One region of the Pantoea sp. LMR881 genome, then DNA from elsewhere that is predicted to be linked to it. Evidence: predicted binding sites of a transcription regulator. Region 1 holds the regulator's gene; the other holds the start of a gene.

The links. The regulator LexA, encoded in region 1, represses DNA repair genes until DNA is damaged. The targets are predictions, from matches to a motif close to TNCTGTATGTACATACAGNA.
Region 2: O3W44_RS02090 (DinI-like family protein) is a predicted target of LexA. The motif match lies at 5,063-5,082, and genes of this name have one in related genera.

The regions. Positions count from the first base shown of each region.
Region 1 is NZ_JAPVOK010000002.1:1,998,626-2,014,135, reverse strand. Features, by position in the region: partial or broken gene O3W44_RS11290 (ABC transporter substrate-binding protein) at 1-73, opposite strand, end outside; gene O3W44_RS11285 (UTRA domain-containing protein) at 288-995, shown strand; gene psiE (phosphate-starvation-inducible protein PsiE) at 1,069-1,479, shown strand; gene ubiC (chorismate lyase) at 1,557-2,069, shown strand; gene ubiA (4-hydroxybenzoate octaprenyltransferase) at 2,081-2,965, shown strand; partial or broken gene plsB (glycerol-3-phosphate 1-O-acyltransferase PlsB) at 3,051-5,472, opposite strand; gene O3W44_RS11260 (diacylglycerol kinase) at 5,601-5,969, shown strand; gene lexA (transcriptional repressor LexA) at 6,075-6,689, shown strand; gene dinF (MATE family efflux transporter DinF) at 6,799-8,121, shown strand; gene O3W44_RS11245 (CsbD family protein) at 8,290-8,502, shown strand; gene zur (zinc uptake transcriptional repressor Zur) at 8,574-9,095, opposite strand; gene O3W44_RS11235 (conjugal transfer protein TraF) at 9,537-10,787, shown strand; gene dusA (tRNA dihydrouridine(20/20a) synthase DusA) at 11,115-12,110, shown strand; gene pspG (envelope stress response protein PspG) at 12,277-12,543, shown strand; gene O3W44_RS11220 (quinone oxidoreductase) at 12,736-13,719, opposite strand; partial or broken gene dnaB (replicative DNA helicase) at 13,815-15,222, shown strand; gene O3W44_RS11210 (Lrp/AsnC family transcriptional regulator) at 15,351-15,510, shown strand, end outside.
Region 2 is NZ_JAPVOK010000002.1:78,022-93,531, reverse strand. Features, by position in the region: gene fliD (flagellar filament capping protein FliD) at 1-1,029, shown strand, start outside; gene fliS (flagellar export chaperone FliS) at 1,043-1,453, shown strand; gene fliT (flagella biosynthesis regulatory protein FliT) at 1,453-1,812, shown strand; gene amyA (alpha-amylase) at 1,913-3,394, shown strand; gene yedD (lipoprotein YedD) at 3,473-3,943, opposite strand; gene O3W44_RS02100 (DUF6388 family protein) at 4,133-4,456, shown strand; gene iraP (anti-adapter protein IraP) at 4,648-4,941, opposite strand; gene O3W44_RS02090 (DinI-like family protein) at 5,121-5,360, shown strand; gene O3W44_RS02085 (hypothetical protein) at 5,396-5,662, opposite strand; gene O3W44_RS02080 (hypothetical protein) at 5,762-6,100, opposite strand; gene O3W44_RS02075 (hypothetical protein) at 6,081-6,467, opposite strand; gene O3W44_RS02070 (helix-turn-helix domain-containing protein) at 6,603-7,235, shown strand; gene O3W44_RS02065 (hypothetical protein) at 7,371-7,604, shown strand; gene O3W44_RS02060 (hypothetical protein) at 7,601-7,819, opposite strand; gene fliE (flagellar hook-basal body complex protein FliE) at 7,883-8,194, opposite strand; gene fliF (flagellar basal-body MS-ring/collar protein FliF) at 8,426-10,129, shown strand; gene fliG (flagellar motor switch protein FliG) at 10,126-11,118, shown strand; gene fliH (flagellar assembly protein FliH) at 11,111-11,803, shown strand; gene fliI (flagellar protein export ATPase FliI) at 11,803-13,164, shown strand; gene fliJ (flagellar export protein FliJ) at 13,192-13,635, shown strand; gene O3W44_RS02025 (flagellar hook-length control protein FliK) at 13,632-14,897, shown strand; gene fliL (flagellar basal body-associated protein FliL) at 15,027-15,510, shown strand, end outside.

The DNA.
Region 1 (15,510 bases):
TATCGGCAGCCTGCGCAACAGGCAGGGCGAGAAATACAGCACTGGCTACTACAGAGGCGATAAACGCTTTCATCTCAGTTGCTCCCGGTGTAAGTTGAAATGCCTGACTGGTCTAGTCCAGCAAGAACCGAGCCAATGTAGCCTGAGCGGATGAAGGATTTATGACAGCTGCGCAGCAGGCAAGATGAAGCATGACAGTCAACACCGAATCAACGCAGGGCAGTCAGATCTGAACGCTGTCACCGAACTGTCATAGTGCGAAGTCGCACCAAAATGAGGCTACTGTTGTGGAGTCGATAGCACTCAAAACGGCTGATATGATCGCTGAAGCCTTACTGGCGAGGATCAATGCGGGCGAATTTAATTGCGGAAAATTGCCTGGCGAGCGGGCATTAAGTGAAGCTTTTTCCACCACGCGCATTACGTTACGCGAAGCGTTGGGCAAACTGGAAGCGCAGGGCGTTATTTACCGCGAACTGCGCCGTGGCTGGTTTATTGCTCCCCCACGCCTGATTTATAACCCATTACATCACAGCCATTTTCACGCTATGGCTGCCGAGCAGGGGCGTCAGGCCAGCACGGAAGTCATTTCGGCAGAGCAGGTTCTGGCGCAGAGCGACATTGCAGCAGCACTGATGCTGGCGGAGGGTGACACCGTTTATTGCATTCGTCGTTTGCGTCGTATTGATGGACGCGCCGTGTTGTACGTCGAGCATTACCTCAACCCACGTTTTTTCCCTGGCTTATTAGCAGAAGACCTGACGCGTTCACTGACCGATCTTTATGACCAGCGTTATGGCATTCGTTACGGTGGCGCACGATTCACCATCCTGCCAGGCCCGTTGCCAAACGTTGCTGCCCCCGCGCTTAACGTGGCTCCCGGCAGTCCTGGCTTGCGCATCACACGTATCAACCGCGACCAGCAAAAGCAGGTCATTGACTGCGACTGCGAGTACTGGCGTTACGATGCACTCTGTGTCGATGTTGAAGCCTGATAGTCATATTGTGATTTGCGTCACACTAACGCATGATAGCGCCAGCGATTAATCGTTTCCTTTGAGGCGTAACATGAGTGAAAAAAGCACCACAGGTCAACACATTGCATGCGTGTTGCAATGGGTTCTTAATGCAGGCCTGGTGATTCTGGCGATCATTTTAGTGGTGTTTCTCGGTAAAGAAACTATCCACTTAGCTAACGTCCTGCTTAACACCGGTGAGCAGGCATCGTCTTATCTGCTTGTTGAGGGAATAGTAATCTACTTCCTCTATTTTGAATTTATTGCCTTGATTGTTAAGTATTTTCAGTCTGGCTATCATTTTCCCCTGCGCTATTTTGTTTATATTGGCATCACGGCGATTATTCGACTGATTATTGTCGATCATAAAAATCCGTTCGATACATTGTGCTATTCCGCCGCCATCCTGCTGCTGGTGGTTACGCTGTGGCTGGCGAACAGCAACCGTTTAAAACGCGAATAATCTGTCACGCGGAGAGTGGTGTTCACACGCCGTCTCTGCGTTAAACTAGCGCCCTGCTAATTATTGGGAGTGGTGCTATGTCACAAGATGCGCTCAGCTTATTACGCGCGCTCAACTGGCTTTCACCTGAGCAACCGGGGCTTTCACCTGCGTTGCTGAACTGGTTGCTGGAAGAAGACTCAATGACACGACGTTTTGAGCAACACTGTCAGCAGGTTACCGTGCAACCGGTGCGTGAAGGCTTTATTAACGCAGACGAGTTAACGGATGAAAAAGCATTGCTGCCAGATGACGAACGTTTCTGGCTGCGCGAAATCATTCTGTTTGGCGACGATGAACCCTGGCTGGCGGGGCGCACGCTGGTGCCTGAAAGCACACTGAATGGCCCGGAAATCATGCTGCAGCAACTGGGTACACGCCCGCTTGGTCGTTATCTTTTTTCTTCTTCTACCTTAAGCCGTGACTTTATCGAACCGGGCAAAATCCATGATTTGTGGGGACGCCGCTCGCGTTTACGCTTGTCAGATAAACCGTTGCTGCTTACCGAGCTATTTTTACCGGCTTGCCCACTTTACCGCGACCTGGTTTAAGGAATTACGCTGTGCAGAAGACATTGCAGTTAAATAAATGGCAGGCCTACAGCCGCCTGATGCGTATCGATAAGCCGATCGGCACCTTACTGCTCATGTGGCCTACGCTATGGGCATTATGGCTGGCGAATATGGCTGTGCCGCCGGTGTCGGTGCTGGTGGTGTTTGTAGCCGGCGTCATTATTATGCGCGCCGCAGGCTGCGTGATTAATGATTATGCTGACCGTAAGGTTGATGGTCACGTTCAGCGCACACAAAATCGTCCGCTGCCCAGCGGCGCTGTGAGCGCGAAAGAGGCGAAAATGTTGTTTGTCGGGTTGGCACTGGTCGCCTTTGTGCTGGTACTGACCATGAATCTGATGACGATTTTGCTTTCTGTCGTCGGGCTGGCGCTGGCCTGGGTTTATCCTTTTATGAAGCGATACACCCATCTGCCGCAGGTCGTGTTAGGCGCAGCATTTGGCTGGGCGATCCCCATGGCATGGGCGGCAGTTAGTGAGTCCTTACCATTGGTTTGCTGGCTGGTGTTCATCGCGAACATCTGCTGGACGGTGGCTTATGACACGCAATACGCGATGGTTGATCGCGATGATGATGTGAAAATTGGTGTGAAATCAACGGCGATTCTGTTTGGCCGTTTTGACAAATTAATCATCGGCCTGTTGCAGTTAGCCACGTTAGCTTTGATGGTCACTGTCGGTTTGCTGCTGCAACTCAATGGGGCCTTTTACTGGTCGCTTCTGCTGGCGGCGGCGCTGTTTGTGCACCAGCAAAGACTGATCGCTCAGCGTGAACGCCAGCCCTGTTTTCAGGCCTTTCTGAATAACAATTATGTTGGGCTGGTGTTGTTCATCGGTGTCTTAATGAATACGCCGCCGTTTAGCCAAATGTTTTGAGCAGAGGGTTAACCGGCAATAAAAAAGGCGACCCCCGCTGGCAGGTCGCCTTTTTTGATCGCTAATGACATCAACTCACTGGTCTTTACTCGTGCGCAACCGCACTTTCAATGGTCAGACGAACGTCACTGGTCACCAGATCGGCCAGAATGAGCCATGTAGCATGGGTCTGTGTAACATCTGCATCACCGCGGTCACTGATATACCCTTCGTCACGCAACGTGAGCACCAAAGAAGTAAATACGGCTTTATCGAAAAACTCTGGCGCATTGATTCCATGCAAAACCGACAGACGCTGTGCCAGCGTGCGGCTCTCTTTTTCCAGCGTACCGCGGTTAATGGCCGGTTTGGCACTGAGAATCGAGAAGGTAATGGCATAACGCTGCAGCGTTTCGCGAATACCGGCTGCCAGCAACTGCAACGTGCGGTAACGGGCGGCAGTAAAGCGCAACTGACCATTTTCCAGAGTGATCAGTCCCTGGCGCGCCATCTCCTGACAGAAATCTGACAGCAATTGTGGCAGTTCCTCTCTCTCCCAACGCAGGAACAATTCACTCTTCAGCATGGGGTAAATCAAACTGACCTGGCGTAGCAACTCAGCTTCGCTCAGATTCGGATGCTGCTGAATTATCGCAGCGATGAGCGACGGCATGACCAACATATGGTGAATGTTGTTGCGGTAATAGGTCATCAACACCGCTTGTTCACGCGGCAGGATGATGATGTCGCCAATATTGTCCTTTTCGCTCTCAAATTTGTTCATGCCCATCGCATGATCAAGCAGCGATTCAGCCGAAAGTTCTGGCACGGTCGCGTTTGGTGAATAAGGCACGTTGCGAAGTAGCTGGGTATAGCATTCAAGCTGTTCGATTAACTGTTCACGCGTTAGCGAACGCTGGCGCGAGGCAAGCAGAGCAGTAACACACAGATTCATCGCATTGGCTGCACCTGCTTCGTTGATGCGGACCATTAAACGTGCGGCAATGTCGTTTACGGTTGGCGTCAACCAGCTTGGGCGCTGCGGCTCAATAGGGTCAATTGCGTCACGCCACTCCGGCACGCGCTTGTTAAGGTAATTCACCAGCGGCAGCGGTTCGCCAAAGTTAACGTAACCCTGACCCAGGTTGCGCAGCTTACGTAACCCGCGCACCATCTGCATAAAGCCTTCTTTCTCTTTTGCCGCGCCGCGCAATTCTTTAGCGTAAGTACCCACTTCCATCACGTGCTCGTAGCCAATATAAATCGGCACCAGAGTGATAGGGCGATTGCCACCGCGCAGCATCGCCTGTAGCGTCATTGCCAGCGTACCGGTTTTCGGATCCAGTAAGCGGCCTGTACGTGAGCGCCCACCTTCAACGAAGTACTCCACTGAATAGCCACGTGTAAATAACTCGCCTAAATATTCACGGAACACGGTTGAGTAGAGCTTATTACCCTTGAAGGTACGGCGGATAAAGAAGGCACCGAGACGACGGAAAATCGGTCCGGCTGGCCAGAAGTTGAGGTTGATCCCAGCCGCAATATGAGGCGGCACCAGACCCTGATGATATAAAACATAAGAGAGCAGCAAATAGTCCATGTGGCTACGGTGGCACGGCACATAGACAATTTCATGACCATCCTGCGCCAGCTGACGCACCCGCTCGCCGCCGTTGACATTGATGCCCTGATAAAGGCGACTCCACAGCCAACCCATGACGCGATCTGTCACCCGAATCGCTTCGTAAGAGAAGTTAGCGGCGATTTCTTCCATCATCTCAACCGCATTCTGCTGCGCTTTTTCATGAGAGATTTTTTTGCTGCGCGCCTCATCTTCTACTGCTTTTTCAATGGCTTTTGATTGCAATAGCTTGTTAAACAGATCCTGACGAGCGGGTAAGCGTGGACCAACCGCCGCGAGACGCTGCCGGGCAAAGTGAATACGCGCCACGCGCGCCAGTTTTTGCGCAATGGATTGATCTGTTCCGTGCTCGGTCGCCATTCGGCGTAGCGAAACCGTGGGCGAAAAACGCACAAAGCTGTCACGTCCGTGCCAGAGCACGGCGAAAAACTTTGCACGCCATTCAGCACACGCAAATGCGGCGTGGCTTCTCCCTGAACCTCACGCCCCGGCGCGCGACCAAACATCACCGTTACCGGCAACATTTGAATGTCGAGGTCGGGATTGTTGCGATGCAGATCAAGATAATCGTGAAAGATTTTCACTGACTCGACGCTGGGCACAAAATAGGGAAACACGCGCGGGCCATCGTGAATAAAAACGTGGCGTGGCAGCAGTACCCCGTCAATCTCCAGGGAGAAAGTGGGTCGGGAAGATCGTGTTTGATACACTGCGCACGTAAAGTCAGTAAGTCGGCCTTCGAATCGTAAGGCAGAACATACATAATGGGCCGGGTAGGATCCAGACCATGTTCAGAAACAGGATCGGCCGGAATGGCCTTACTTTTTACCAAAAACGAGAGTGGTAAATTGAGTAATTTGTAATAAAGTTTACGCCAACCTGACATAGACAACATGAAGCCTCTTGTTAGCAAAGCGCCGCAAGCATACCAGAAAGTGCAGCGAAGATCTGTGGTGGTGCCAAATGCACGCAGCCCAGACATTGACGTCATTCCGTTAAAAGGGTTCCCTCAACATGGCAAATAACGCCACCGGTCTTATCAGAATTGTGAAAGCAGCCGGTTATTCCTGGCAAGGCCTGCGCGCCGCCTGGCAACATGAGGCTGCATTTCGCCAGGAAGCTATCGTTGCGCTTGTTGCTATCGGCGTGGCTTGCTGGCTGGATATCGATATTATTTCGCGCATTTTAATGATTGGAACGGTGATGTTAGTCGTCATCGTTGAGATCCTAAACAGTGCTATTGAATCGGTTGTTGACCGTATTGGCCAGGAACGTCACCCGCTTGCTGGCCGGGCAAAAGATATGGGCTCAGCGGCGGTATTGCTAAGTATCTTACTGGCGGTTTTCGTCTGGATCGCGCTGCTTTGGACACATTTGCGATAAGCTTTCCAGAAAGTGCCAACCGGCTGATTAATACCTGACTTTTGGTTTCCATTTCGCCAATACCTGTATATACTCACAGCGACTGTATAAACAACCAGGGGCGGGATGAAAGCGTTAACCAGCAGGCAGCAGCAGGTCTATGATCTGATTCGCGACCACATTAATCAAACGGGCATGCCGCCTACACGTGCAGAAATCGCTGCGCAACTGGGTTTTCGTTCACCCAACGCTGCTGAAGAGCACTTAAAAGCCTTAGCGCGTAAAGGCGTCATTGAAATTGTTTCTGGCGCATCACGTGGCATCCGTCTGTTAATGGAAGAAGAGACGTCAGAAGGCATTCCACTGATTGGTCGCGTGGCCGCCGGTGAGCCGATGCTGGCGCAAGAACATATCGAAACTCATTACAAAGTCGATCCCGGCCTGTTTAAGCCTTCAGCGGATTTCCTGCTGCGCGTTAACGGTATGTCGATGAAGGATATCGGCATCATGGATGGCGATTTGTTAGCGGTACACAAAACGCAGGATGTGCGCAACGGACAAGTGGTTGTGGCGCGTATTGACGATGAAGTTACGGTGAAACGCTGGAAAAAACAGGGTGCCATTGTGCATCTGTTGCCAGAAAATAACGAATTTGAACCCATCGTGGTTGATACACGCGCTCAGTCTTTGACCATCGAAGGTTTAGCGGTTGGCGTGGTTCGTAACGGTGAGTGGCTGTAATCCTGCTATAGCTGCTTTTGTTCGCTGGTCCTGATGCTATTCTGTCTGCCCGAATTTAGCCGCTGCTGTCTCGCCTGTTGACGCAGCGGCGTTGAGCACGGATCTGCGAATGCCATTTTTGACTACAGCCGACAAAAATCTTTGGCGGCTAGCTCTGCCAATGATCCTTTCTAATATTACTGTCCCGTTACTGGGCCTGGTTGATACAGCCGTCATTGGTCATCTTAATAGCCCGGTCTATCTCGGCGGCGTAGCTATTGGCACCACTATCACCAGCTTCCTTTTTATGCTGTTGCTTTTCCTTCGGATGAGCACCACGGGGTTAACAGCACAGGCATTCGGCGCAAATGACAAAGCAGCCCTGGCACGTGCGCTGACCCAGCCATTAATCATGGCGCTGTTGGCCGGCATAATCTTTATCTTCCTGCGCGATCCGATCTCTCTGCTCGCGACTCATCTGATGGGCGGTGATCCAGACGTGCTGGAGCAGGCCGCGCTCTTTATTCATATTCGCTGGCTCAGTGCCCCCGCAACCCTGGCAAACCTGGTGATTTTAGGCTGGTTGCTTGGTGTGCAGTATGCACGCGCACCGGTGATTTTGCTGGTGGTCGGTAATACAGTGAATATTTTACTCGATCTCTGGCTGGTGCCTGGGTTGCACTGGGGCGTAGCGGGGGCTGCAACAGCCACGGCGCTGGCAGAATATGTCACGCTGGCAGTCGGTTTAGCGATGGTCTGGCGCGTTTTGAAGCTTCGCGGTATTGATATGAATGTCATCAGACAGAGCTGGCGTGGGGATATGGGCCGCCTGCTGCGGCTTAATCGCGACATTATGTTGCGTTCGCTCATGCTGCAATCATGCTTTGCTTCCCTGACTCTGCTTGGGGCACGGATCGGGCCGGAAGTGGTAGCAGTCAACGCCGTGTTGCTGATGTTTATTACCTTCACTGCCTATGCGCTTGATGGTTTCGCTTATGCTGTTGAGGCATTTGCGGGTGAAGCGCACGGTGCGAAAGATAGCAGCAAATTATTACGTGTCTGGCGAGCAGCCTGTCGACAGGCATTGCTGGTCGCAATTATCTTTTCGCTGATATATGCCATTTTCGGTACGCAAATCGTGTCACTGCTAACGTCCATTGGCGCGTTACAGCAGATGGCGGATCGTTATCTGTTCTGGCAAATCGTTATTCCGATAGTCGGTGTAGGGTGTTATCTGCTGGATGGCATGTTTATTGGCGCAACGCGCGGTCGCGAGATGCGCAACAGCATGGCGGTAGCGGCGCTGGGATATTTTCTCACGTTATTGACGGTGCCCTGGCTGGGCAATCATGGCTTATGGCTGGCGGTAGCGGTTTTCCTGGCGCTCCGCGGTGTGTCGTTAGGCTTTCTATGGCGTCGCCACTGGCAGAACAACACCTGGTTTATGGGCTGATCTTTTCTTAAAATCCCCGGAGGCTACGGATTATTCTGTATTGTCCCGGCAAATTCCAAAACCTCTACTATAATTAACTCTGAATGGCGCAAACGACAGGCGCTTTATATCGTTATTGTCTTGCAAGGCAAGATATATGATGAAATCTAAAGGACGTGGAGGTCTGCAATGAATCAAGACGAAGCGAGTGGTAACTGGAAGCAGTTCAAAGGAAAAATGAAAGAAAAATGGGGCAAGCTGACTGACGATGATATGCAGGTCATTGAAGGGAAACGCGATCAGCTTGTCGGTAAAATTCAGGAACGTTATGGCTACGCTAAGGATGAGGCGGAAAAAGAAGTCACAGACTGGGAAGGCCATAACAAAGACTACCGCTGGTAATTTAGTCAATTTATGGATGATGCTCCTACCCCGCCGGTACGCTCATGCTGGCTGGCACAAGGATGTGCCGACTAACTTCTCTTTCCCCGCTTTTTAGTTTCTGTCTCATGGTCATGTTCACAGCTTCCATGACGGTTACAGGCCTCAACTTCAACGCAGTTTTCACACAAACCGTGTGCTTCAATCACGCTATGGCGTAGCGCAAAACGCGCCTCACTCGCTAATAACCCAATAATGTTTTCAACACCTTCGGCATGTTTTTCAATGACTGCCGCACAGCGATCACACACCAGCATAACGGAAGTATGAGCAGGTGCTTCAAAGTGGTGGCACATCACGTAACTGTTATTCGACTCAACGCGGTGAATAAAGCCTTGTTCAAGCAAAAAGTCTAAGGCACGGTAAACAGTCGGCGGTTTAGCTTGCGGTTCATTAATGCGCAGCTGATCCAGTAAATCGTATGCGCTTATCGATCCTCGCTGTTCTGCCATCAAACGCAAAACTTCCGCACGCTGCGAAGTCAGACGAACACCGCGCTGCAGACACAGTTTTTCAGCCTGGGACATAATTTGCTCTGAGGTCATCGTCGACATGAAAATTCTCCGCTAGACAAGTGATGTTATTTTATCACAGCTAATTTTCCTCCGCAGAGGTTGCTGCTCAAGCACAATACGCTATTTACCCTGCGATCTGCCTTCCCGATCCTGCTGTCTGACGCTAATTAACCCTGGATTCAGATCCAGCGCGTTTAAAAATAAATAAAGATTTTTTCATTTTTTCCCTTTGCAACTCACTGAGTTAAGCACTAATGTTCAAAAGCATTTAAGCAATATTTGGCAGTAATTTGCTTTTTTAACGCTTTTTTGAACAATAAAAACGCTTTTGCGTTGTAAAAACATCCAATCCGTTGAATTAAGACACTGTTCCCTTTGAATTCGCAGCAATAACGCGTTAGCCCTCGTTCACAATAGTGCTAACAACCTATTCAGCCGTTAAATGTTTTAACGGCACTTTTCTCAGGTAATGGCAGGTAAATGGTGAAAAAATTCGTACAGCGTTCTGCGCTGATTTATCCCGCTGTTTTGAATGCGCTCCTTTTTTCTTCTTCTGCCATGGCGGCAGGTACATGGTATGACGCACGTAATGACGCGATGGGTGGCACCGGCGTCGCTTCCTCAACCTATGGTTCTGCTGTTCTGGCCAACCCGGCATTAATGACAAAAGCCAAACCAGAGGATAATGTCAGCATTATTTTCCCGTCCGCAGGTGTGCAAATCACCGATAAAGACAAGCTGGCTGATAAAGTGGATGACATCTCTGATACCGTTGATCGCTATCAGGATGTGATTGATAACCTGACATTCGCTGATTATTTACGGGGTTATCCTGAGCTACGTGCTGCCTCAGGCGATGTGGCAAATCAGCTGCAAGATTTAAAAGGCAATAAGGCGGACGCCAGTGCTGGCGTAGCGTTAGCCGTCACTATTCCGAACGAGAACTTGCCCTTTGCTTTTGTGACCAAAGCTTACGGTACGGTTCACGTGCAGGCGAATGTTGCCCAGAGTGATATTGATTACTTACAGGGCGTAGCAAACGGGACGGTTATTCCGGTACCTGGGGATCAAGACAATTTGCGATCCAACGCTAACGGCCTTGCTGCATTAATCACCGATTACGGTATTGCAGTGGCGCATGAATTTTCCATTGCCGGACAGCCTGTATCAGTTGGCGTCACACCTAAACTTCAAAAGACCTGGCTCTACAACTATACCGACACGCTCTACAACTACGACAAAAATGATATCAACAGTGGACGCTATCGCAGTTCCGATACCGGTTTTAACATTGATGCGGGATTAGCAACCACCTTTGCTGAAAACTGGACCCTGGGTTTGACCGGACAAAACCTGATATCACGCGATCTTGATACCAAAGAAGTGAATGGCTATCGCGATACCTATCAAATTCGTCCGCTGGTTACGACAGGTCTCTCCTGGGATAAAGGGCCGTTCACCGTCACGGGGGACATTGATTTAACCGAGACGAAACGCTTTAAATCAGAAGAGAGTAGTCAGTATGTCGCCGTAGGCGGAGAATACCGCGTTCTGGATTGGTTGCAGCTGCGTGCCGGTTATCGCGCCGATATGCGCGGCACGGATGAAAATGTCGCGACGGCCGGTTTTGGCCTTTCTCCTTTCAACAACGCCGTGCATGTTGATCTGGCCGGATCGGTGGGAGCTAACAACACCTGGGGTGCCATGATGCAACTCGGGTTTAACTTCTAAACCCACGACGTCACCTTTGACAGAGGCGCTTTAAAACGGGATGTCAAAAACAACACAAAAGCAAGGCAGCGTCAGGCGGCCTTGCTTTTTTACTCTGCCAAAAAACGTTATGGCCATCAGCGCAGCTGAAGCAGATTAAGCTGTTCCAGCCGCCAGTTTTAACGCTATCCCGCGCTCTGCCAGTAACGTCGGTTCAGGCACGCCATCCGCACTGGTCCTAACGGCCCATACGGTGTAATCATCAGGCGGGCACTGCAATATCGGCCACCCTTGTGGTAGTATTGCGCAGAATTCCCTCACTTATAATCACCGGATTTACTGCGCTTCATGACCGATACCTTTTCTTCGCAACGTTTTTCCATCGCTCCAATGCTTGACTGGACCGATCGTCACTGCCGCTATTTTCACCGCCAGCTCACGGGTGACACGCTGCTCTATACCGAAATGGTCACGACTGGCGCGATTATTCATGGCAAAGGCGATTATCTGGCTTATAGCGAAGAGGAGCATCCGGTTGCGCTGCAGCTGGGGGGAAGCGATCCTGCGGCGCTGGCGCAGTGTGCCAGAATGGCCGAACAGCGTGGCTATGATGAAATTAACCTGAACGTAGGCTGTCCGTCAGACCGCGTACAAAACGGACGTTTCGGTGCGTGCCTGATGGCGGAAGCCGAACTGGTCGCCGATGCTATCAAAGCCATGCGCGATGTCGTCAACATTCCCGTTACCGTAAAAACCCGTATCGGTATTGATGAGCTGGATAGCTACGCGTTTCTGACTGACTTTATTGGAACAGTGGCAGAGCGCGGCGGCTGTGACACCTTTATCATTCACGCGCGTAAAGCCTGGCTTTCTGGTCTTAGTCCAAAAGAGAACCGTGAAATTCCGCCGCTCGATTATCCACGGGTTTATCAGTTGAAACGTGATTTTCCGCACCTGACGCTGGCGATCAATGGCGGGGTAAAAACGCTGGAAGAGGCGAAACAGCATTTACAGCACCTGGATGGCGTGATGATGGGCCGTGAGGCTTATCAAAATCCGGGCATACTGGCGCGGGTTGATGGCGAACTGTTTGGGCGTGACACGCCTGCTGCCGATCCGGTTGCCGTAGTGCGTGCCATGTATCCTTATATTGAGGCTGAACTGGCTAAAGGCACCTGGCTCGGCCACGTTACCCGACATATGCTCGGCCTGTTCCAGGGGATCCCCGGGGCGCGTCAGTGGCGTCGCTATCTTAGTGAAAATGCACACAAGCCGGGCGCAGATGTTCGCGTACTTGAGGCCGCGTTAGCTCTGGTTGCCGATAAAATTCCGCAGGAAGCCTGATAACAAAGAGGCCAGCCTTAACGGGCTGGTTTTTTTGAGCCAAAATTTGGTGAATTTCATTAGTTAATGCCCACGCTTTTTCCCCGGTCTGACGCAAAATCAATAGCTTAAATTCTGGCACGCTTCTTGTAATAACCAACCAGTCGTGAATGACAGGAGCGCAAAAGTGGAAATTTTATTTGTATTAGGCTTTTTCCTGATGCTGTTGATAACAGGTGTTTCGTTACTGGGCGTGATTGCAGCATTGGCAGTTGCAACGCTATTGATGTTTATTGGCGGATTTCTGGCAATGGTTATCAAATTGTTGCCATGGCTGGTACTGGCGGTAGTCGCAGTCTGGCTTTATCGCGCCTTTTTCTCTGACAGTGAAGCGCGAACGCGCAATAAACTCAGGCGTAAAATCAACCGTTTAAGCCGTAATGACTGGCGCTAAATGCGGTGACGATCACAGAGTCAGATATTATTCATAACAATTCTGCAATTAAACATACTTTTTACTTATGTTTTCTGTCAGGATGTTTTCGTTGAGTCGAAACAGTATCCATCGCCGCTGTCCCTACAACCAGCGCGAACGATAAAAAAGAAAAATGGGCTTCCTGCGGGAAGCCCTGTTTGCATCTGGGGATCAGGGGATCAGTAAACTTGAGCCTTGCGTCACACGGCTTTCCAGCGTTTGATGCGCTTTACTGGCCTCGTTAAGTGCAAACTTCTGTTGATCCGGCACGTTAATTTTGATCGCGCCACTGGCTATCAGTGAGAACAACTCCGCACTGGCTGTTTCCAGCTCTTCACGGTTAGTGATGTAACCGAAAAGCGAAGGGCGAGTCACGAAAAGAGAGCCTTTCTTATTCAGAATACCTAAATCGATGCCGGTTACCGGCCCCGACGCGTTACCAAAGCTCACCAGCAAGCCATGGCGGCGTAACGAATCGAGCGATACATCCCACGTATCTTTCCCTACTGAGTCATACACCACGGCCACTTTTTTACCGTTAGTTAAATCACTGACGCGCTGCGCAGTGTTCTCTTCGCGATAGTTGATCGTGGCCCAGGCACCCGCTTTTTTAGCCAGTTGCGCCTTTTCTGCTGATCCTACGGTGCCAATTAAATGCGCGCCCAACGCTTTCGCCCACTGGCAGGCAATCAGGCCGACGCCGCCCGCTGCGGCATGAAACAGGAAAATTTCGTCAGGTTTGACCTGATAAGTTTGACGCAGCAGATACTGCACGGTGAGCCCTTTCAAAAAGCTGGCAGCCGCTTGCTCAAAACTGATTTGATTAGGCAGCAGCATCAATCGATCTTCTGCCACATTGTGAAATTCACTGTAGGCGCCCTGCGTTGCCATGCAGTAAACCACGCGGTCGCCGGGTTTGAAGCGCGTAACCCGGCTCCCGACACTTTTCACTACGCCTGCGGCTTCGGTGCCCAGGCCCGAAGGAAAGTCACTTACCGGATAAAGTCCACTTCGCACATAGGTGTCGATGTAATTGATGCCGATGGCTTTATTTTCTATTTGTACTTCAAGCTCAGCAGGATCGGTAAGTTCAAAATCAACCCACTGTAAAACCTCGGGGCCACCGTGCGCGTTGAACTGAATACGCTTTGCCATTCTTACTCCTGTGATTGTTGAATCATGAGGGTGAGGCGCGCCTCACAACAAGGTATACTGGCGCGTCCCCACAAAAGATCGGTATTGCATTCACTATGGCAGGAAATAAACCCACCAACAAATCGAACGAAACGCAGGATCGCCAGCTGGAAGGCGTGAAAATGCCCCCGCATTCGCTGGAAGCGGAGCAGTCGGTGCTCGGTGGGTTAATGCTGGATAATGAGCGTTGGGATAACGTTTCCGAGCGCGTTGTCGCCAATGATTTCTTCAACCGTTCGCACCGTCTGATTTTTTTCAGAAATGCAGCGTTTACTTGAAGACAGCCAGCCCATTGACCTTATCACCCTGTCCGAATCTCTCGAAACGCGAGGCGAGCTGGAAATGGCGGGCGGCTTTGCTTATCTGGCAGAGTTAGCGAAAAACACGCCAAGTGCAGCCAACATCGGTGCTTATGCTGACATCGTGCGTGAACGCGCAGTCGTTCGCGAAATGATTTCAGTCGCTAACCAAATCGCCGATGCGGGTTACGATCCGCAGGGCCGTAGCAGCGAAGAGCTGTTAGATTTTGCCGAGTCAAACGTCTTTAAAATCGCCGAAGCGCGCGCGAATAAAGATGATGGCCCGCAAAATATTGAGCAAATCCTTGAAGCAACGGTATCGCGCATTGAGTCGCTATACCAAACGCCACATGATGGCGTAACGGGTGTCGATACGGGTTATCAGGATCTTAATAAGAAAACCGCAGGCTTACAGCGATCTGACCTGATCATTGTGGCAGCGCGTCCGTCGATGGGTAAAACCACTTTCGCCATGAACCTGTGCGAAAACGCGGCGATGCTGCATGACAAACCCGTATTAATTTTTAGTCTGGAGATGCCCAGCGAGCAGATCATGATGCGTATGCTGGCTTCGCTGTCGCGTGTTGATCAGACGCGCATCCGTACCGGGCAGCTTGACGATGAAGACTGGGCGCGTATTTCTGGCACCATGGGCATTTTACTGGAAAAAAAGAACATCTATATCGATGACTCTTCTGGCCTGACGCCAACAGAGGTCCGTTCTCGTGCTCGTCGTATCTATCGTGAAAATGATGGCCTGAGCATGATCATGATCGATTACCTGCAACTGATGCGAGTACCGTCACTTTCAGATAACCGCACGCTGGAAATTGCGGAGATTTCACGTTCACTCAAGGCGTTAGCAAAAGAGCTGAATGTGCCGGTCGTCGCACTTTCGCAGCTAAACCGCTCGCTCGAACAGCGTGCTGATAAACGTCCGGTAAACTCTGATTTGCGTGAATCTGGCTCAATTGAGCAGGATGCTGACCTGATCATGTTTATCTATCGCGATGAGGTTTATCACGAAAACAGCGATCTCAAAGGCATTGCAGAAATCATTTTAGGTAAACAGCGTAACGGGCCAATTGGTACGGTGCGCTTAACCTTTAACGGCCAGTGGTCACGTTTTGACAATTACGCTGGCCCGCAATACGACGACGAATAACCTTTCCTTTGTGCTGACATGCACAATCTGTGCATGTCACGCCTGTCATCAGAAAATAGTGTTGGACAACCCCGCTGATCATCAGGTTATCTGTAGCAAAGCGCCGCTTAACACGCTATGGAAGCAGAATGACTCACGTAGACGATTACGATCTTAAGATCCTGACTTTATTACAATCAAACGGCCGCCTCACGAATCAGGAGTTAAGTGATTTAGTGGGATTGTCAGCCTCACAGTGCTCACGCCGCCGCATTAATCTTGAACAGGCCAACCTCATCCTTGGCTATC
Region 2 (15,510 bases), 1.9 Mb from region 1:
CTGGCTTCGCGCACCATTACCATTGCGCAAAGTGGCCAGGACACGCCAATGACCGTCACGCTAAGTCAGGATCAAACCAGCCTGGCGGATATCCGTGATGCCATCAACAAACAGCAAGGCAGCGTGACCGCAAGTATCATCAAATCTGATGATGATACTTATTATCTGGCGTTGACTTCACGTGATACCGGTACGGCCAATGAGATGACGATCACTACTGATGACTCGGCGCTGGCGCAGTACATCAGCTATGACAAGTCAGGTAGCAGCAATGGCATGACAGAGCAGGTAGCTGCGGCTGATGCCATGCTCAAGATCAACAGCATTGAGATTACCCGCAGCAGCAATACCGTGACGGATGCGCCAGAAGGCGTAACCCTGACGCTGACCAAAACCAACGTCGGCAGCCCTGAAACGCTGACGGTGGATAAAGATAATCAGCCGATGGTGGATGCAGTACAGGCCTATGTTGATGCCTATAACTCGCTGCAGACCACTATTTCTAACCAGACCAAATATACCTCTGTCGATCAAGGTAGCACCACGCAGGATACCAGTAACGGTGACTTGTTAGGTGACGGTACGCTACGCAACATCCAGACGCGTCTGCGATCCACGCTTTCATCGTCACAATCGGGCGGAAGTTACTCGCTGCTGTCTCAAATCGGCATTACCCAGGACGTCAACGGTAAGCTAACGGTTGACAGCACTAAGCTGAACAAAGCCCTGAATGAAAAGTCAGCCGACGTGGTGACCTTTTTATCAGGTGACGGTAAAACCACCGGTTTTGCTACTCAGACCAGCAATTTACTGGATGATATTCTTGCCTCTGATGGTTCATTACAAAATGCCACCGACGGTATCAATCAGTCCCTGAAAAAGCTTTCTGATGATTACGATCGTGTGAACGCATCCATTACCGCCACCATGGCGCGTTACAAAACACAGTTCACCAGCTTGAGCACCCTGGTTGCATCCATGAATTCAACATCGAGCTATCTGACACAGCAATTCGAAGCGATGAGTTAGTAGGAGCAATACTATGTACGCTAAATCAGGCATTCAGGCCTATGCACAGGTCGGCGTTGAAAGTGCCGTGATGAGCGCCAGCCCGCATCAACTCGTGGTTTTACTTTTTGATGGCGCACTGAGCGCCATGAAAAAAGCCACTATTTTGATTGAGCAGGGAGATATTCCCGGTAAAGGGCAGGCAATTTCAAAAGCAATTAATATCATCACCAATGGCTTACGTGCCGGCCTGAACCATGAGGCTGGTGGTGAAATCTCTGCCAATTTAGACAACCTTTATGACTATATGATCCGGCGTCTTTTACAGGCAAATTTGCACAACGATCCCGCTGTCATCGCAGAGGTTGAAGGGTTGTTGACCAATATTGCTGACGCCTGGAAACAAATCGGCCCTCATTATCAACAAGAGCAGGACTCGTATTAATGAACACGCACCTCGATCTGCTACAGGGGTATCAGCAGTTACTTAAGCTGAGCAACGCTATGCTGGCGCAAGCCAAACAGGGACAATGGGATGATCTGATTGCTTGTGAAATGACCTATCTTCGCAGCGTTGAGAGTGTCGCACGCGATCAAGATATCAGTGGCTTTACATCGAAGCAGCAAATGCAAATTCGCCCGCTTTTAAAGCAGGTGCTGGATAATGAAAATGAATTAAAAGGTCTGCTTTTTGGCCGCATGGATGAACTGCGATCGTTAGTCCAAACGACAACGCAACAACAGAAAGTGACTTCGGCTTATGGACGTCTTTCAGGAAATATTCTCTACCCTTCCGACCACTAAAAACTGCTTTTTTGCGGGTGAGAACAATATTTTTTCTCACCCGCGTAATTTCCCACTCTTGTCTCATACTTCCACTTCCTTTGGTTGCTGGAAACCTGTCATGCAAAACCCAACCTTATTGCAGTTTTTCCATTGGTATTACCCGGACGGCGGCAAGCTGTGGCCGGAAGCTGCGGAGAAAGCGGCCTGGCTTAATGAAATTGGCATAACCATGGTATGGCTGCCGCCTTGCTATAAGGGCGATTCAGGCGAAAATTCGGTGGGTTATGATGCCTACGATCTGTTTGATCTCGGTGAGTTTAACCAAAAAGGCAGCGTTGCCACTAAATATGGTAATAAGCAGCAATTATTAGCGGCTGTTGATACGCTACGCAGCCATAACGTCGGGGTTTTAGTTGACGTGGTGCTTAATCATAAAATGGGCGCGGACGAAAAAGAGCGGATCAGCGTTAATCGGGTTAATCCAGATAACCGTGAAGAGATCAGTAGTGACGTGATCGAATGCGAAGCCTGGACGCGCTTTAATTTCCCGGTTCGGGCAGGCCAGTATTCAGCATTCGTTTGGGATCATAAATGCTTTAGCGGTGTCGATCATATCGAGAACCCCGATGAGAACGGCGTATTTAAAGTCATTAATGACTACACAGCCGAGGGCTGGAGCGATCAGGTTGATGATGAGTTAGGCAATTTTGATTATCTGATGGGTGCCAATATCGACTTTCGCAACAAGGCGGTAAGCGAAGAGTTAAAATACTGGGCGCGCTGGATGATGCAACAACTCCCCTGCTCCGGTTTTCGGCTGGATGCGGTGAAACATATTCCCGCATGGTTTTACAAATCCTGGATCGATCATATTCAGGAGGTTGCAAAAGAACCGATGTTTATCGTTGCGGAGTACTGGTCGCATGAAATCGACAAGTTGCAGCAGTACATCCATCAGGTCGAAGGCAAAACCATGTTGTTTGATGCGCCGCTGCATATGAATTTTCATTACGCATCCCAGCAAGGTAGTGATTACGATCTCAGCCAGATCTTTGCCGATTCGCTGGTCGTAGCCGATCCCTGGCATGCAGTCACGATCGTGGCCAATCACGATACCCAACCGTTGCAATCACTGGAAGCACCAGTAGAAGCCTGGTTTAAGCCTCTCGCCTACGCGCTTATTTTGCTACGTGAACAAGGGGTGCCAACAGTGTTTTATCCCGATCTGTTTGGTGCCAGTTATGAAGACGAAGGCGGCGATGGTGAAGTTTATAAAATTGACATGCCAGTGATTCCTGAACTTGAGGGTTTGATACGTGCGCGACAGCTTTATGGCTGGGGAATGCAAACTGACTACTTTGATCATCCCAACTGCGTTGCATTCAGCCGCAGCGGGACGGAAGAACATCCGGGCTGCGTAGTAATTATGTCTAATGGCGATGAGGGCGAGAAAACGGTTGGCATGGGTGACGGTTATGCTGGTAAGTCATGGCGGGATTATTTAGGACATCGCGAAGAGATAATAACCGCAGATGAAGATGGCAATGCCGTGTTTATTTGTAATGGCGGCAGCGTCAGCGTTTGGGTGCTGGCGGAATAATGCCCCAGAGCATCGCCCTCTCTCTGTGGGAGAGGGCTGAGATAAAGGCATTAAATTGCAAAGGTATAATTAAACGCCTTACTGCTCACTATTTTGCGAAATCACTGTGCGCATCACTTCCGGCTCAATATTTTGAATCACCGCCGCATCGGGTTGTTTTGCCACGGCAGCCTCGGCTTTCTGGCAGTCAACCGTGGGTCGATCAACTTTACGCAGCATTAAGCCATCATATTTCAGTTCATTATCTTCAACCGTCAGCGGCATGACGCGCAGCTGGCGCGTCACGTTCACATAATCACCACTGAGTAAGGTCAACTTTCCTGGCTTTGCGATAATACGTTGCCACTGGCGGCAATCTAAGGTACTGCCATCCGCGTTAATTATCAGGCTGGCGATCGCCTCATTGCTGACCAGATCCGCCTGCGGGCCGACAGTTTGCCAGTTGCCCTGTAAATGAGCCGGTGCCGGTGTTTTTACCGCACTTTCATAATTGTTAATCTGGGCACAGCCACTCAACGCCAGCGCGGCGATTAGCATCCACTTTTTCATCTTCAATCCCTAAGCTCGCTTCAATGGCGGCTACGTTATAATTTTTCCAGTGAGTCGCGCAAGGTCTCTGCGTAACAGCCAGCGGCTTCAGGTTCAGTTTTTATCCTTCAGCCTGGCCGCACCCTGCCTGACAACAGGATGACAACAGGTTACACTGGCGAGCTGCAACACACATTCAGGAACCCAATTATGAAAACGCCAGAAGCCTACTATGCTCAGGCACGCGAAATGTTTTTCGCCGCGCATGCTGATTTCCAGGCTGCACTTGATGAACTGACCGAAAGTGATGCGCGGGCGGCGAATTTATCACTGCGTCAACTGCGTGAATGGCACGCTGAGCGAATTTACGCCGCATTTTTACGCCAAAAAAATCTTGATGGCATGATATTTTCTATTCAGCTTGCAGAGCCTGATAAAGCTGTCGCTGCGGAAGCGATCGAGACGTATCTCAAATCACATGCAGAATCGTTGGGCATGACGTGGGAAGAATTTTGCATCAAAAATGAGCTGTAACGGAGATTATAGAAAAAGTGCATTTGACTTACACCTCCAACCAGACAAAATTCGCAGGATAAAGTTGTACAATGAATTAAAAGTTGTATAACTATGTCGCACGACTTCGGTCGTGATTGTCCTTGAACGAATGGTGCTTTTGCACTGCCTCTGGAGGTGTTGCTGGATTTCCACCTCCAGAGGCGATTTTTTTATCCATCTTCGACTTTTCCTTGTACCTCAACATATTTCGCCACCGCCAGCAGACGATTGATATGCGTCAGCAGCAAATCCACATCCGATTGTAAAAATTCTGACGATGAACGTGAAGCCGTGACGATCGCATCCTGCACGGTTTCGGTAATCGTTAACGAATTGTCTCTTTTCGCCTGTATCAGCAATGCGGCAATTAACAGTGATTGCGCTTCGGTTTGTGCCGTAAGCTCTTTAGCGTCAACATCCATTTTTGCCATCTTAAGTAGAATATCAATAACCAGTTGTCGCATTGCATCTCTCCTGATGAATGTAAGTCCAATATGTCGTTATGTCCTGTTCACATTACTCCAGACAGGCATCATTTACTCAACGACATAAAAATTTTTGTGATAAGCAAACTTAGCGCCTTGCTACTGTTTTTATTTACAGTATCATGTGCGGGCGATTTTGCCCTGAACGGATAGCTACTATGTTTGTAGAATTGATTTACGATAAGCGTAACGTTGCCGGCTTGCCTGGCGCTCGCGAAATGATTTTGCAAGAGCTGGAAAAACGGGTGCACCGTGTTTTTCCTGACCTGGAAGTCAAGGTCAAGCCGATGGAGCGTAACGCGATTGATACCGATTTGAGTAAGAACGATAAAGCAACCATTGCCCGTATTGTCGAAGAAATGTTTGATGAAGCGGAAATGTGGCTAGTGGCCGAGTAATCCCTTCTCAGCCACCGTAGCGTCAGCAGGAGAAATTAGCTCTCCTGCTCGCTATGGTTGATTTCAATCTCGATATCCTGAATGGCCTTATCGAGATCGTCTAATAACGTACCTTGTTTATTCAGCAGCGCATCAATGCGTGCAGCATTTTCTTTATCTTTATATTCCCCGGCATCAAAAGCTAACCAATGGCTGGAGAGTGTTTCGGTATTGGTTTGCGCATAGTGACGCATCTCTTTTAACTGAGAGGTGACGTCGCGCAGATAATCCGTTTTGCTTTTAGTTTCAGCTGAATCACTCATGCTATGTTTCCTTTTGGTTATCTATCAAATGAAAATTCCGCCTGAAGATTTAAAGTTAGTTGAAAATATTGTTATTGCCTTAAGAATAATCGGAAGATGCTACTTTTCCCCTGACGCAGCGATACCGGCTTCATCCGCCTGCACCACCTGCTTGACTTTGTCAGCCGTTTTACTGGCAGTGCGATCCGGTATCGCATCAAGCTTACGCTGTAAGGCGCTTACCTGAGCACTGAGCTGATCGACCTGCGCATCGCGTCGTGCTGCAACATCGCGATAATCCCGGCGGATCTCTGCTACCCGCTGGTTTGCCGTATTGCTGACATATAAAAAAAGAATAGTCAGAACAACACACAGCATTGAAAGCCCAAGTAACAGCCCGCCCAGAATCAATTTGCGCTTATTACTTACCACGCTAACTTCACTTATCTGTGACATCATTGCGATCCTCCAGAGTGGAAATGAGTCGATCAACTTCTTTGCGAAATTTATCGTTGTGATCGGCCTCAGTCATTGCCAGTAAGATACCCAGCGCGTTTTTAATAAGGCGCAGATCGGTTTCAAGCATTGAAATGCGACGCAGGTTTCTGTCGTGTCGTTCGCGCAGTTCATCATTCTCCAGACGCAACAAGTGATTACTCTCCTTTAGCAGGACAACCTGCTCTTTATAACTGGTAATGATTTCACCACCTGCGCGATTACTGGTTACGATAGAAGCGATCCCTGCCAACAACGGCTTCCAAAATAGCGCAGCTGCCCCACCACCTAAAACGAGCGCGCCAACACTGGTAATCAGGCTACTCTCCATGCTCCACCTCTCTGTAAATAAGGTGCCTTAAGCAATACAACCGGTACGCACAGACACATTGGATCATGAGTTTAAGATTGCTTAAAATTTCAATTTAAGTATACTTAAGTACCACTGATAAGAAAAGTCAAGAGTATGAAAAACGAAACGCTGGGCAAGCGCATTTATTGTCGACGTAAATCGCTTCAACTGACGCAAAAACAACTCGCGGAGCAGGTAAATGTTTCGCATGTGGCCATTTCACAATGGGAGAAAGATGAGACCTTACCGCGTGGAGAAAATCTCTTACGGCTGGCAGAGGCGCTCGGCTGCGCGCCAGCCTTTTTAATTGATGGTGAAGGCCCGGTATTTACCTCTGCGCCGGTTATTGCAGGTTTTCATTCAGTTCCTCTGATTTCACGAACGCAGCTTGATCAATGGTTGGGTGAAAAGAAAGCGCACATTGATGAAATTTTACACACCTCTCTGGCCCTGTCTGACGAAGCTTTTGCACTGCGTATTGAAGATCATGCGATGACGCCCGCGTACTGTTCACAGGATGTTGTAATTATTGATCCCCAGATTAAGCCGCTTCCGGGCGATGCTGTTCTCGCCTTACAGCAAGATGAGGCACTAATACGCACCTATCGCCCGCGTGAAAGACATGAAGGTATGACTCAATTCGAGCTGGCAGCCGTGAATATTGATTATCCCCTGTTGCACTCACGTCTGGATAACCTGAGTTTGATCGGCACCGTTTTAGAGCTGCGTCGTTATCGTCAGCGTTAAATAAAGGTCTGCGCGCCAGAAAAATTCTGGCCCGTTTGCGCGGTTTTTAAGGATTTTTAATGCGAAAAGGCTGCAGATTACGCTTAGCATCCAATGCTCGTCTAAACTTGGATCACTGGACAAAAGGAGCAGCTAATGCATAAACATCAAACAAATGAAGAGCGTAAGCACGAAGGCGATGTGAGTAAAAGCCTACCGGAAGGTGCACCTAACGTAGGGAATGCCTACGAAGAGGATGATCATCCGGCGACAGATGCACCGAAAGATCATGGTGAAGTGCCGCGCAAAAACGACGACAGCGAGGACGATAAAAAGATCCTTATCAAGCGCAATAGCAAATACGCCCCGAAGCCGGGGCGTAATTTTTAGAGTGAAGCCTGATAGTTTTCAGGAAACGGCACACCAGACGCTTCGAGGCGCGAGAGTTTTTGCAAGATATCATTGCGCACCGTCTCATCCCCATCCTGCCAGTAAGGTTTGACGACCGCTAATATCCGCTCCGCGGTCTCTGCGTTGTAGTCCGACGGTTTATTACCGCCCAGCGTCTCATGAATTTTTTCGTTCATCTCTTTTAGTTCGGCCATCTCATCCTCCTTTGTTGTCAGAATGAGTATAGCAGCGTGCTGTTTCGGTCTGCGGCGGGAGAGTTATACCTGCATATTCATTATATCGGTATAAGCTGAGACCAGTTTGTTCCTGACCTGAATTCCCATTTGCATTGAAATTGACGATTTCTGCAAATCGACCATCACATCATTTAGCGCGACCCCCGGTTTACCCAGTTCAAAATCCCGAGCCTGTGCGCGCGCAGTGGTCTGCGTCTCACTGATTTTATCTAACGCCGCTTTCATTGTTGCGCCGAAATCGATCTGATTGCTGGCTTCGCTGCTTCTGTTGCTGGCTTGCAGCGAGGTCATCTGCAACTGCTGCAAAACGCCGTCGATTGCCTGAATGGTCATTACGATACCTCTAAAGGAGAGTAGGATTTTTCCAACGTTCGCAAAATTAGCACATTGTCAATGAGACAAAGGCGCTAAATAACAGCAAAAAACCCAGCTTATCCAGCCATCGAATTTCAGGTTTCATCAAATAATGCCAGGTATTGAAGTGGAAATTCTATTTACGCAGGTCAGGGAGTCTGTTTTGTCATTACAACTAACCCGGTCAATTACGTCAGGCAGGAATCGGTCATGAATGCGAGTGCAGCCGCTACACAAGATCAAAACAATAAAGGTTTCAGCGATCTTCTCGCCCGCCTGCGCGCTAATCCGCGTATCCCATTAATCATTGCTGCCGCCGCAGTTATCGCGGTGGTTTTTGCATTGGTGTTGTGGGCTAAAGCGCCGAGCTACAGTGTGCTGTACAACAACCTCTCGGATGAAGACGGAGGGGCGATTGTAACGCAACTTACTCAGATGAATATCCCTTATCGCTTCGCCGACAATGGCGGTGCCTTAATGGTACCGCAAGAACAGGTGCATGAACTGCGCTTACGTCTGGCCCAGCAAGGTCTGCCAAAAGGCGGCTCTGTTGGCTTTGAGTTAATGGATAAAGAGAAGTTTGGCATTAGCCAGTTCAGCGAGCAGGTCAACTACCAGCGCGCGCTGGAAGGTGAACTGGCACGCACCATTGAAACCCTCGGTCCGGTAAAAGCCGTTCGCGTGCATCTGGCGATGCCAAAACCAACCCTGTTCGTGCGTGAGCAGAAAGCGCCCTCCGCGTCCGTGACGCTGACGCTGCAACCAGGGCGCGCCCTGGATGAAGGTCAGATTCAGGCCATTGTTCACATGGTTTCCAGCAGCGTGGCTGGCTTACCGCCTGGTAATGTCACTGTTGTTGATCAGGCGGGCCGCCTGCTGACTCGCTCAGACGCCGCTGGCCGCGATCTGAATGATGCGCAGCTCAAGTATGCCGCTGAAGTAGAAGCGCGTTATAAGCAGCGTATCGAAGACATTCTGAACCCTATTCTGGGCCAGGGTAACGTCCACGCTCAGGTTACTGCGCAAATCAACTTCGATAGCAGCGAGCAAACTGACGAAAAGTACCAGCCAAATGGTCAACCGGATAAGTCTGCGATTCGCTCGCGCCAAACCAGCACCAGCGACCAGTCGGGTAGCCCTTATCCGGGCGGCGTGCCGGGCGCGCTGTCAAACCAGCCTGCGCCAGCCAATACCGCGCCGGTGACTAACCCGAATAACAACGCAGCTAACGGTCAGAATAACGCGGCGAATAACGGGACAACCACCAGCACTGCTGCCAGCACCGTGCCGACCAACTCGCGTCGTGACGATACCGTCAACTACGAGCTGGATCGCACCATTCGTCATACCAAGATAAACGTAGGTGACGTTCAGCGTCTGTCGGTTGCGGTTGTGGTGAATTATCGCGAGGACGATAAAGGCAAAGCCGTTGCGTTGAATGAACAACAACTGAAACAGATTGAAGATCTGACGCGTGAAGCGATGGGTTACTCGCAAACACGTGGTGACAGCATCAATGTGGTGAACTCGCAGTTCAACACCACCGAACCTGCAGATATCGAATTGCCTTTCTGGAAACAGCAAGCCTTCTTCGATCAGCTGATGAGTGGTGGTCGCTGGTTACTGATTGCGCTGGTTGCCTTCTTCCTCTATCGCAAGCTGGTCAGACCGCAGCTGTTACGCAAGCAGGAAGCAGAGAAAGCCGCCGCTGAAGCTGCCGCCGCCCGTGCTGCTGCACAGAAAGATGAACAAGCCTACAGCGTTCAGCTCAGCAAAGACGAGCTGGATCAGGAACGTAAATCAAACAACCGCATGAGTGCGGAAGTCATGAGCCAGCGTATCCGTGACATGTCTGAAAACGATCCGCGCGTCGTCGCGCTGGTTATTCGCGAATGGATGAGTAAAGAGCTATGAGTCTGACCGGTACTGAAAAAAGCGCCATTTTAATGATGACGATTGGTGAAGAGCGCGCTGCGGAAGTGTTTAAGCACCTGAACCAGCGTGAGGTACAACATCTCAGCACCGCGATGGCCAGCATGCGTCAGGTGTCGCATAAACAACTGACTGAAGTGTTACGTGAGTTTGAAATTGATGCCGAGCAGTTTGCGGCGCTCAGCCTTAACTCCAATGACTACCTGCGCTCGGTGTTGACCAAAGCCCTGGGCGAAGAGCGTGCTGCCAGCCTGCTGGAAGACATTCTTGAAACTCGCGAAACCACCGGCGGCATAGAAACGCTCAACTTAATGGAGCCGCAAGCGGCTGCCGACATTATTCGCGACGAACATCCGCAGATCATTGCGACGATACTGGTCCACCTCAAACGTGGCCAGGCCGCCGATATTCTGGCGCTGTTCGACGAGCGTCTGCGTCACGATGTGATGTTACGTATCGCCACCTTCGGCGGTGTCCAGCCAGCGGCGCTGGCAGAACTGACCGAAGTGCTCAACGGCCTGCTGGATGGGACCAACCTCAAGCGTGCGAAGATGGGCGGCGTGAGAACCGCAGCCGAAATCATCAACCTGATGAAAACGCAGCAGGAAGAAGCGGTTATCGAAGCGGTTCGCGATTTCGATGGCGAACTGGCGCAGAAGATCATCGACGAAATGTTCCTGTTCGAAAACCTGGTGGAAGTGGACGATCGCAGCATCCAGCGTTTGTTGCAGGAAGTGGAATCCGAGCAGTTGCTGATCGCCCTGAAGGGTGCCGAGCAGCCGCTGCGCGAGAAATTCCTCAAAAACATGTCAGCACGTGCGGCCGATATCCTGCGCGACGACCTTGCCAACCGTGGCCCGGTACGTATGTCAGCGGTAGAGAACGAACAGAAAGCGATTCTGCTGGTGGTTCGTCGTCTGGCCGAAGCGGGCGAGATGGTAATTGGTGGTGGCGAGGAAACCTATGTCTGATGCATTTTCCGCCCGTCCATGGCAACTCTGGCAACCGATGGATTTAGGCCGCATTGACGAGCCTGCCCCCGCCCCGCTGCCGGAAACCGACTTATTCGATGAAGCGGTGGACGAAGAGCAGGATGAACTCGAACGTCTGAAACAGCAGGCGCGCAAAGAAGCGCAGGGTCAGGGGTATAACGACGGCCACCAGCAAGGTTTTGCCGAAGGCCAGAAAACCGGTTATGACGCCGGTTTCCAGCAGGGCCTGGCTGATGCCCAGCAGCAGCAGGCGCCGTTACAGGCGCGTATGCAGCAGCTGGTGACTGAATTTCAGAGCACGCTGGAGTCGCTGGATAGCGTGATTGCCGCGCGTTTGATGCAGCTGGCACTGGAAGCGGCACGCTCGGTGATTGGCCAGGCGACCACCGTTGATGGCAGCGCCCTGCTCCGTCAAATCCAGCAGTTATTACAGCAGGAACCGATGTTCAGCGGCAAACCGCAACTGCGTGTGCACCCTGACGATTTACAACGCATTGAGCAGACGCTCGGCCCGACGCTTGATCTGCACGGCTGGCGCCTGCTGGCTGACAACACGCTACATCCGGGTGGCTGCAAACTGAGCGCAGAAGATGGCGATCTTGATGCCAGCGTGGCAACGCGCTGGCAGGAATTGTGCCGTCTCGCCGCGCCAGGAGAACTGTAATGACCACTCGCCTTAATCGCTGGCTTGGCGCACTGGACGCATTTGAAAACCGCATTGCTCAGGTCCAGACAGTACGCCGTTATGGTCGCTTAACCCGCGCCACGGGGTTGGTGCTGGAAGCGACTGGCTTGCAGTTGCCGCTGGGTGCGACCTGCGTTATTGAACGTAACGACGGTAAAGGTATCACTGAAGTTGAAAGTGAAGTGGTGGGCTTTAACGGACAAAAACTGTTTTTGATGCCGCTGGAAGAAGTGGATGGCATTTTGCCTGGCGCGCGCGTCTATGCCCGCCAGACGGGTGAGAATCCACAGGCTGGCAAGCAGTTGCTCCTCGGCCCACAACTGCTGGGCCGCGTACTGGACGGCAGCGGTCGTCCACTGGACGGTCTGCCTTCTCCGGATACGGGTTATCGTGCTCCTTTAATAACACCTCCGTTTAACCCGCTGCAGCGTACGCCGATTACCGACGTGCTGGATACCGGTGTGCGGGCGATTAACGCCCTGCTCACGGTCGGACGCGGTCAGCGTATGGGGCTGTTTGCCGGTTCCGGCGTGGGGAAAAGTGTGCTGCTCGGCATGATGGCACGTTATACCGAAGCCGATGTGATCGTAGTGGGTCTGATCGGTGAGCGTGGTCGTGAAGTAAAAGACTTTATCGAAAATATTCTCGGTGCAGAAGGTCGCGCCCGCTCAGTTGTGATTGCTGCGCCCGCTGACGTCTCGCCCTTATTGCGCATGCAGGGTGCCGCTTACGCTACTCGCATCGCTGAAGACTTTCGCGACCGGGGTAAGCATGTCCTGCTGATCATGGATTCGCTGACGCGTTACGCCATGGCGCAGCGTGAGATCGCGCTGGCCATCGGCGAGCCGCCCGCCACCAAAGGTTATCCCCCTTCGGTGTTTGCCAAACTGCCTGCACTGGTTGAACGCGCCGGTAATGGCATTGACGGCGGTGGCTCCATTACCGCGTTTTATACCGTGTTAACCGAAGGCGACGATCAGCAAGACCCGATTGCCGACTCAGCCCGCGCTATTCTGGATGGGCACATCGTATTATCGCGTCGCCTGGCCGAAGCGGGTCACTATCCGGCAATTGATATTGAAGCATCCATCAGTCGCGCCATGACCTCGTTGATTGATGAAAACCATTACGCCCGGGTGCGCCAGTTTAAACAATTACTCTCCAGCTTCCAGCGCAACCGTGACTTAGTGAGCGTCGGCGCCTATGCGGCCGGTAGCGATCCGATGCTGGATAAAGCCATCAAGCTCTATCCACAAATGGAAGCCTTCCTGCAACAAGGTATTTTTGAACGCAGCGACTACGACGATGCCTGCCTGCATTTACACGCATTGTTTGGCTAGTTAGGGCGTTAACCTGAGGTAAGCGCAATGAAAACGGCAAGTGCCATCGATACGCTGCGCGATTTAGCGGAGCAAGAACTCGAAAGAGCCGCCATCTATTTAGGCGATATGCGTCGCGGCCAGCAGGCTGCCGATCAGCAGCTAACCATGCTGCTGGATTATCAGGACGAATACCGCAACAAACTCAACGACGATATGTCGAGCGGCATTGCCAGCACCCGCTGGACTAACTATCACCAGTTTATCCAGACGCTGGAAAAAGCGATTGAGCAGCACCGCGCGCAATTACAGCACTGGAACCAGCGACTGGAGCAGGCATTAGCGAGCTGGCGTGAAAAGCAACAGCGTTTGAATGCTTATCAAACCCTTATTACGCGCGCAGCTGAAAATGCATTAAGACAAGAAAACCGTCTCGACCAGAAACGGATGGATGAATTTGCCCAACGGGCTGCATTGAGGAGAGGCGAATGATTACGCTGCCAAATAGTGTCACCCCAACCGCGACGCGCGGTGAAGGTGAAACGTTAGCGTCCACGGATGTTTTATCGGGTAACGATGCGCTGCCACAGAATTTTTTGACTGAATTAGGCAACCAGTTGTTAACGCTGGCAAAACATCAGGGTAAAGCGGTACAAACCGCTGAGCAAACTGAAGAAAAAGAAGCCGGTAAGTCAGCCTCCAGCCCGTTGAATGCGCTGCTGGCTGCACTGGAAAATCCCGACGCGCTTAATGCACTTTTAAAGCCGGAAAACACTAAAGCCGGCACAAAATCAGCCGATGATAAAGATAAGCAAGAAACAGCAATGTTGAGTGCCAGTGAGGTACAAAACGTGCAGGCGCTGTTTGCCATGTTACCAGCAGCCGTGAGCAACAGCGCAACCGTCAGCACCGCTGATGGCGAGTTAATGGCGCAGGGTGAATTACGTCGCTCAACGGCTTCTCTGACGCAGGCATTGACCGGTGCCGTGACTGCCGAAGAGGAGCAACCTGATGCTAAAAACAGTGCATTGCCCGATACCCGCTTACTGAGCCGGGGTATCGACGCCGCCGTCAGCGACAGCAGTAACGATACGGTAACCCAAACCAATGACGGCAGTAAGCTGATGCTGAATAACAGTTTTCAGCAGCTGATAAGCAGCGTAAGCGTGCATGATGAGCAATTCACGGCAAACAACAGTACCCCTGAAAGTTTGCCTGTCGCCAGCACCACGTTTACCAGCACCAGCCCGCTTGCCGCACCGCTGAATGCCGCCGCGACGGTCAATACGCCGTCAACGCCAATGTTGAATGCCCAGCTGGGCAGCGAGCAGTGGCAACAGGCGCTGAGCCAGCAGGTTGTGATGTTCAGCCGTAACGGACAGCAAAATGCCGAGCTGCGTTTGCATCCGGAAGATCTGGGCGCGATCCAGATCAGCCTGAAGCTGGATCATGACACGGCACATTTAAATTTAGTTTCTGGTCACAGCCTCGTCAGGGCTGCACTGGAAGCCGCGCTACCTCAGCTGCGCAACGCGCTGGCTGAAAGCGGAATTAACCTGGGTGAGAGTCAGGTGAGCAGTGACAGTTTCGCGCAAGGCCAGAGCTTCCGGCAGCAACAGGAGGCGCGTCGCGACGGACAGCACGGCAGCTTCTCCCTCTCCCAGGATAGCGATAACGACATAACGCCGATTGCTGTACCTGCGTCCCTCCAGGCCCAGGTAAAGGGTAACGGCGCCGTCGACACTTTTGCCTGATAGCGACAAACGCTGAAGGTAAGCGTAAAACTCGCGTCTTTTCTTCCCATTGTTTGACTTAAGACGCGGGATAATCTGTCCAGGCGAGCCGAGAGGCTTGCCCATAATTCACAGGAAGTAACTGCAAAAATGTCTGATAACGCGAAAGCTAAAGGCCGCAAACGTTCAATCTTAATTCCAGTGTTACTTGTTGTAACACTGGCTGCTTGTAGCGTGGCAGGCTATGCAGTCTGGCGAATGATGAATAAACACGAGGGTGATAAGCCGGAAGTCGCGAAAGTCGAACCGCCTCCCGCCCCGGTCTTTTTTGCACTTGATACATTTACGGTTAACCTGGTCAATCCCGACAACGATCCTGACCGCGTGCTGTACGTAGGATTTACCCTGCGTCTGCCGGATGAAGATACTCGTCGTCGGCTGAATGACTATCTGCCTGAGGTGCGCAGCCGTCTGCTGCTGCTGCTCTCACGTCAGAGCGCAACTGCGCTCGCGTCAGAGCAAGGCAAGCAAGCACTTGTTGAGCAGATCAAACAGGTGCTGGCACCGCCGCTGGTGAAGGGTCAACCTTCGCAGGCCGTAAACGACGTGCTGTTTACCGCCTTCATTTTGAGGT